Regions from separate parts of the Allobosea sp. RAC05 genome, predicted to be linked through region 2. Evidence: riboswitches for the same ligand, from Rfam matches in the RefSeq annotation. Region 2 holds a riboswitch; each other region holds the start of a gene.
The links. Region 2 has a riboswitch for thiamine pyrophosphate ahead of BSY19_RS26155 (LuxE/PaaK family acyltransferase). Riboswitches for the same ligand answer to the same signal wherever they lie in the genome.
Positions count from the first base shown of each region.

Region 1: linked by a shared signal. The riboswitch ahead of thiO (glycine oxidase ThiO) and the one ahead of BSY19_RS26155 (LuxE/PaaK family acyltransferase) in region 2 are both predicted to bind thiamine pyrophosphate.
Region 3: linked by a shared signal. The riboswitch ahead of thiC (phosphomethylpyrimidine synthase ThiC) and the one ahead of BSY19_RS26155 (LuxE/PaaK family acyltransferase) in region 2 are both predicted to bind thiamine pyrophosphate.

Region 1 covers NZ_CP016464.1:2,240,766-2,243,000, reverse strand. Annotated here, with positions in the region: gene thiS (sulfur carrier protein ThiS) at 1-196, opposite strand, end outside; gene thiO (glycine oxidase ThiO) at 180-1,175, opposite strand; TPP riboswitch at 1,266-1,365, opposite strand; gene BSY19_RS14075 (mandelate racemase/muconate lactonizing enzyme family protein) at 1,456-2,235, opposite strand, start outside.
Region 2 covers NZ_CP016464.1:4,786,744-4,788,978, forward strand. Annotated here, with positions in the region: gene BSY19_RS26150 (acyl-CoA reductase) at 1-128, opposite strand, end outside; gene BSY19_RS26155 (LuxE/PaaK family acyltransferase) at 133-1,212, opposite strand; TPP riboswitch at 1,319-1,444, opposite strand; gene BSY19_RS26160 (DUF2161 domain-containing phosphodiesterase) at 1,530-2,210, opposite strand.
Region 3 covers NZ_CP016464.1:700,861-703,095, reverse strand. Annotated here, with positions in the region: gene thiC (phosphomethylpyrimidine synthase ThiC) at 1-1,245, opposite strand, end outside; TPP riboswitch at 1,322-1,426, opposite strand; gene BSY19_RS06835 (hypothetical protein) at 1,464-1,661, opposite strand; gene BSY19_RS28550 (OmpA family protein) at 1,798-2,235, opposite strand, start outside.

The sequences.
Region 1 (2,235 bases), 2.4 Mb from region 2:
AGCCGCCCTGCATCGGGGCGACGACCTCGATCCGGTCGCCCTCCGCCAGCGTCACGGTCTCGCGCTTGCGGGCCGGAACGAAGTCGCCGTTCACCGCGGTGGCCACGATCTTGCCGGCATAGCCGAGCTCGGCCAGCGCCTGCTCGAGCGTGGTGGCGGCGACCTCGCGCGGCTCGCCGTTAAGCAGCAACGTCATGAAGCCTCTCCGGGATGCTGGCGGGATCGAGCAGGGCGTCCGACGCCAGCCGCGCCATCGCGGGGCTCAGCAGAAAACCGTGCCGATAGAAGCCATTGACATGGATCACCCGGCCGCGGCGCGTCAAGCGCGGCAGGTTGTCGGGGAAAGCTGGGCGCGCATCGACGCCGATCTCGACGATCTGCGCCTCGCCGAAGGCCGGATGCAGCGCATAGGCGCCGCCGAGCAGTTCCAGCATCGAACGCGCGGTGACGGCGCCGCGGTCGCCGCCCTCGATCATCGTCGCGCCAACCATGAAGATGCCGTCCGCCCGCGGCACGACATAGAGCGGGATGCGCGGATGCAGCAGCCGAACGGGACGCGACAGGGTGACGTCGCGGGTGCGCAGCAGCAGCATCTCGCCCTTGACGCCGCGCAGATCGGGCAGCGCCCCGCGGGCGGCGAGCCCGCGACAATCCAGCACCGCGTCAGCCGCGACGTCCTCGGGCGCGACCTCGCGGCCGTAATGGATGCGCCCGCCAAGCGCGATCACCTTCGCCGCTAGTCCTGCCAGCGCGAGGCGCGGATCGAGATGGCCCTCGCTCTCGAAGAACAGCGCCTTGCCGAAGCGCCCGGCGAGATCGGGCTCGAGCGCGGCGATGGCCTCGGCCTCGATCTCGACCAGATGGGAGGTGCGGCTGGCGAAGCGGCGCAGTTCGGCGCGATCACGGCTGGGAGCGACCACGAGCGTGCCCTTGCGGACCACGCCTTCGACATGGCGCTCCCACCAGGAGGCGGCCTCCTGGCCGAGCCGGACCACCGGTTCCTCGGCGCTCTCGCCCTCGCACCAGGGCGCCAGCATGCCGCCGGCCCACCAGGAGCAGGCCTTGGCCCCGGCCGTTTCGCCGCGCTCGAAAATCTCGACCTCGGCGCCGCGCCCGAGCAGTTCGACCGCGCAGGCGAGGCCGACGACGCCGGCGCCGACGATGCCGACGCGCAGCGGCGCCGGGGATCGAGACGGAATGGATGCGTGCGGCATGCCCTACCCTCGCGGCCGTGAAGGCTGCGGCCGTGGCAGGACGGGTGAAGCGACGCTGCGACGACCGTTCCCTTCGCCGGCATTATCCGGATCAGGTTCGATGGGTTGGCGACTTGCGCCTCTCAGCCTTGCGGCACCCCAACGGATCGACCTCAATTTAGGTCCGACGTTGCCCAGCGGCAAGCCCGGCGCCATGCCGGCGCAGCCGAGCCGCCCTGCGCGCGTCAGCCGAGCGGCAGCATCAGCCCAGCGGCTTGGCGAAGCGAGCGAAGGCGTCGTTCGTCGGTGTCGTGCCGGCGCCCGGCCGCTGGGGTTTCAGGAAGCAGCCATCGACGACGTTGGCCGGCTCCTCGAAGGCGTCCTTGATCCAGGGGATGTATTCGAGGACCGGCGTCGCCTGGTGCCAATAGGCGAGATGGACATGGACCTGGCTCATCTCGCCGGCATGGGGCGCAACCGGCAGGCGGCTCGCCAGAGCGAGATCGGCGACCTGGATGTATTCGGTGATGCCGCCGAGCCGGGTCACATCGGGCTGGACATAGTGGATCGCATCCGCCGCGATGAAGGCGCGGAAGGCGTCCAGCGAATAGAGCTGCTCGCCGAGTGCGACGGGGATCGACGTGTCGCGGGCGAGCGCGGCATGCGAGCCGACATCGTCATACCAGAGCGGCTCCTCGAACCAGAAGATGTCGAGCGGCTCGGCCCGGGCGCAGAAGCGCTTGCAGGTCGGCAGATCCCATTTGCCGTTGCCGTCGATGGCGAGCGAAACATGCGGGCCGACCGCCCGCCGCACCGCCTCGAGCCGGCCGATGTCGATGCCGGGATCGGCATGGCCGACCTTGACCTTGATGCGGTGAAAGCCGTCCTGCTCGACGGCCCTCCGGCAGCCCTCGATCAGTTGGTCCTTCGGGATCGAGAGCCAGCCGATATCGGTGTTGTAGGCCTCGAGCCTCGGCTTGCTGGCGCCACCGAGCAGGTGCCAGAGCGGCACGCCGGCCTTCTTCGCCTTGAGATCCCAGAG
Region 2 (2,235 bases):
CCGGCCTGCGCCGTGGTCAGCTCCGGAACCCGCACCTGCACGCGCTCGCCCCAGGCGCTGAAGTCCAGCGTCCGCCAGGCGACCTCGCCGGCCGGCAGCCCCGGCAGATGCCCCGCGGTCTCGATCACCGCCTCAGCCCCGCGCCGCCCGCAGGAATTCCTCGACCGCCACCGAACAGCCCTTGGAATCGGCACCGTCGACGCGGCCGAGCAACCGGAAGCCGCCCTCGACCATCACGCCGGCATCCTCGGTCAGGATCGCGGAGGCACAGTTGAAATGGGCGAGGTCGTGATGGACCAGCACGCCGGTCGTTCCCTCCGGCAGGTCGCGCCCGCTGACCGGATCGACCACGCGGCTGCGGATCCAGTGCGGGCCGGACTTCACCGGCGGGCAGGTCGCATTGCCGTCATCATAGAACTGCGTGCTGAGTTCGGTCATGCCGTACATGTTGATGCAAGCCTCGCGCGGCACGCCGAGCGCCGCCGACAGCGCGTCGTAGAAGGCATCCGGCGTCATCTCGCGCGACTGGCCCTTGAAGCCGCCGGTGTCGAGGATGCGGCTACCGGCAGGCAGCGCGAAGCGCCGTCCCTGCGCCGCCAGCGCGTCGAGCAGATGCACGAAGCTGAAGCTCGCGCCGAGCAGCGCATAGGGCTCGCCCGAGGCCTGCGCCCGCTCCAGCGCCGCGATAAGCCGCGGCAGGTCGAGCCCGTCTGCACCGATGAAGCCTTCGCTGTCAGGCGTCCCACATTCCTGCTTCGCCAGAGCCAGGTAACGCGCCAGCGAGGAGTTCGGCATCGCCTGCTCGTCGGGGAAGAGGATGCCCATGGCCATGCGCTCCCGCCCGGCCATGAAGCGGCGGCGGAAATTCACCAGCATCGAGCGGTCCCAGACGGCCATTGTCGGGTGGTGGCTCTTGCCCCGCACCCCGCCCTGCGTCGTGCCGCTGGTCATGAAGATGCGCACGGCCGCCTCGGGCGGCGTGCAACTCAGAGTCAGGGTCTTGAAGGCGCTGATCGGCACGGCCGGAATGTCGCGCCAGCTGCGGACGGTGAGCGTGGTGCGCCCGCGCTGGATCGCGAAGCACCGATAGGGTGCGTTGTGGGCGAACTGATAAGCGAAGACGGCCAGCGCCATGCGCTCGAACGCCGCCTCGGACGCGTCGTCCTGCTCGATGAAGGCCAGCAGGGCCTCGATGATCTCGCTCTGCGTCACGTCCGCTCGCGCCTTCCCGCAAGGCCCGTCGCCCGGCAACATGCCGGGCCTTAAGCCTGACGATCCGAAAATGACGGCGTGAGCCTGGAAAAGGGGCGTCGTGGCGCCGCCCGATGTCCCGCATCCCTACGCCGGCATGACCCGGATCAGGTTCGGAGGGTCACCGCGCTGTCGGACAAAAGCCCGACCGGCGGAATCTCAGCCTCCTCGCGAGGCACCCCTTGGAACAGCGGCCACCATGATGGCGCGCCCGCCCCGCTGTCAAGGAAGCGTCACGGGACCTTCGCCGGCCGCCACGAAACCGGCGAGCCGATCCGTCATTCGGCTGCGGAAGCGGCCCCGGATTGCAGCGCCGGTCGCCATGTCGCGAGCGCATCCCGCCCCGCCGCGGTCAACGCATAGACGCCGCGACCCGTTGTCTCGAACCAGCCATAGACGTTGCGGTGCAGAATCTTCTGCGCGTCCGGGCAGGTCGGCTTGAGGTCGCGCGGCCGTTGCGGCCCCTCCACCATTGCCGCCGCGCAGGCCAGCGCCTGCTGGCGATAGGCGGTCATCACCGGTCGGCGCGTGCCGCCGCCAACGACGGGATCGCCCTGGCGACGCCGGTGTTCATCCACGAGACGGGACCGCCGTTTCGGGTCCTTGCGCGGCGTCGGTGCAACCGGGGACACGAGCACGTCGACCTGGCCGGATGCGGCGACCCCCAGCAGCCCGAGACCGAGCCGGCGACAGAGATTGCGGTAGCGCGGATCGCTCTCGCGGCCCTTGCCCCGGGCCGACAGCCGCGCCGCCAGCCAGACCTCGTCGCCGATGCTCATGCGGTCGACGCCTTGCAGGATCAGCTCGAGATTGAAGGTCAGCTTGAGCTCGCCGATCACCACCACGCTCGGGTCGCCGGCCCGCACCCCGACGAGATCGCAAGGCCCGACCTCGCCCTTGACGGTGTAGCCCAGCGCCTCGAGGAACGCCTTAACCGGCAGGTAGAGCGACGTTTCCACGGAAGACCCTCTAAACAACTGTCAT
Region 3 (2,235 bases), 830 kb from region 2:
GCCCTCGATCATCACCTGGCAGCCTTTTTCCCACGCGATGGTGGTGAGTTCCCCAAGGGTCTCCAACTCGGCGAACTGGGCGCGGTCATTGGCGTCGGCGATCGAGCCCGGACGTAAGCCGTCGCCGAGCGAGAACGAGACGTCATAGGCGCGCATGATCTCGCAGATCTCGTCGAAACGCTCGTAGAGGAAGCTCTCGCGATGATGCGCCAGGCACCAGCGCGCCATGATCGAGCCGCCGCGCGAGACGATGCCCGTGACGCGGCTGGCCGTCAGCGGCACGTAAGCCAGCCGCACGCCGGCATGGATGGTGAAGTAGTCGACGCCCTGCTCGGCCTGCTCGATCAGCGTGTCCTTGAAGACCTCCCAATCGAGCTTGACCGGGTCGCCGCCGACCTTCTCCAGCGCCTGGTAGATCGGCACCGTGCCGATCGGGACCGGCGCATTGCGCAGGATCCAGGAGCGGATGGCGTGGATGTTGCGGCCGGTCGACAGGTCCATCACTGTGTCGGCGCCCCACCTGATCGCCCAGACCAGCTTCTCGACCTCCTCGGCCGCGCCCGAGGTCACAGCCGAATTGCCGATATTGGCGTTGATCTTGACCAGGAAGTTGCGGCCGATCGCCATCGGCTCCAGCTCGGGATGGTTGATGTTGGCGGGGATGATCGCCCGCCCGCGCGCGATCTCCTCACGCACGAATTCGGGCGTGACGAAGTCGGGGAGGCTCGCGCCGAAGCTCTCGCCATCGGCATGGCGCTCGCAGGCGCCCTCCAGCATCGCGGCGCGGCCGAGATTTTCGCGGTGGGCGACATAGATCATCTCGGGGGTGACGATGCCGGCCTTCGCGAACTCGTATTGCGTCGCCATCCGGCCGGGCTTCGCCCTCAGGACCGGGCGCTGCGCCGGGCAGGACGGCACGCTCTGGGCGGGAGCGGCATGGCCGTTGTCGGCGGGTGTGACGGCGCGTCCCGCAATGGCCTCGAAGCCGCGCCGGTCGAGCCAGGCGCGCCTGATCTGCGGCAGGCCCGCATTGAGATCGATGGCGACGTCGGTCTCGGTGTAGGGGCCGGAGGGATCGTAGAGGCGCACCGGAGGCTCGGCATCGGTGCTCAGTTGCACCTCGCGAAAGGGCACGCGGATCGCATCATCCTGTGGCGCCGGCACATAGATCTTGCGCGAGCCGGTGATCGGCCCGGTGGTGACGCCGGTCGGAGCGCCGAAGGTTTTGGTTGGCTGGGAAGGCATTTTGGATCTCCGCCTTTGAGGTCAGGAGATCCGGCGTCGAAAGCGGTTCAAGCGCTGTGATGCGGTCGCAATGCGGGCATGCGCCGCGTTCCAGTCCCTCCGCCGGTATGACCCGGATCAGGTTCGATGGGTTCGGCTTGAGAAGCCGTCTCAGCCCTTGCGGGCACCCCTCGGAACGGGATCGAGGTTAGGCGGGTGGGCGGCGATGCGCAACCGGCTCAGGCGGTGATGTCGACGGACTGGCCCTGTCCTGCGGGAAGAACCGCCTGCATCTGCTCGGCGCTCTGCTGGAGCAGGGCGACGACGCTCTGATCAGCCTGAGCCTGCTGGCTCAGCATGATGGTCTGCAGCGCCTGCTGCGTGGCGGTCGCCTGCGTCGCGGCAAAGGTCTGCGCGATGGCCATGGAGTCACTCATGGGGGATCCTCCCTTGCTCCGGTGATAGGCGCGGGACGTTGAGCCTTCGTGAACGCGATGCCGTGAAAGCGGGGTGTGCCCTTCAGGAAGGCCGCCTCGCGGCGGACCTCCGTATCGCGCGTGAGGGCTGGCCCGGTCAGCCGCCCTGCCCTGCCAGAAGCGGCGTGATCCGCCGCAGCGTGACGCGGCGGTTCAGGCGCTCGGCCTCCGGCGTGGCGACCTTGAGATACTGTTCGCCATAGCCCTGCGTCGTCAGGTTCTCCGGCGGGACGCCGAAATCCTTCGTCAGGATCTCGGCGACCGACTGGGCGCGCCGGTCCGACAGCGAGAGATTGTCGATGTCCGAGCCGACGGCGTCGGTGTGCCCCTCGACGAGGAAGACCTCGTTGGGAGAGGCCTGAAGCGCGCGGCGGATCGAGTCGGCGATGACCGACAGCCGCTGCGCCTGGCCGGGCGCCACGTCCCAGGACCCGGTCGCGAAGGTCACCGTGTCGATATCGACGCTGCGCATCTGCGCCCGCAGATCCGGCGAGTAGCGGACCTCGTCGAGGGTGTAGCGGCGCGGAATCGGCCC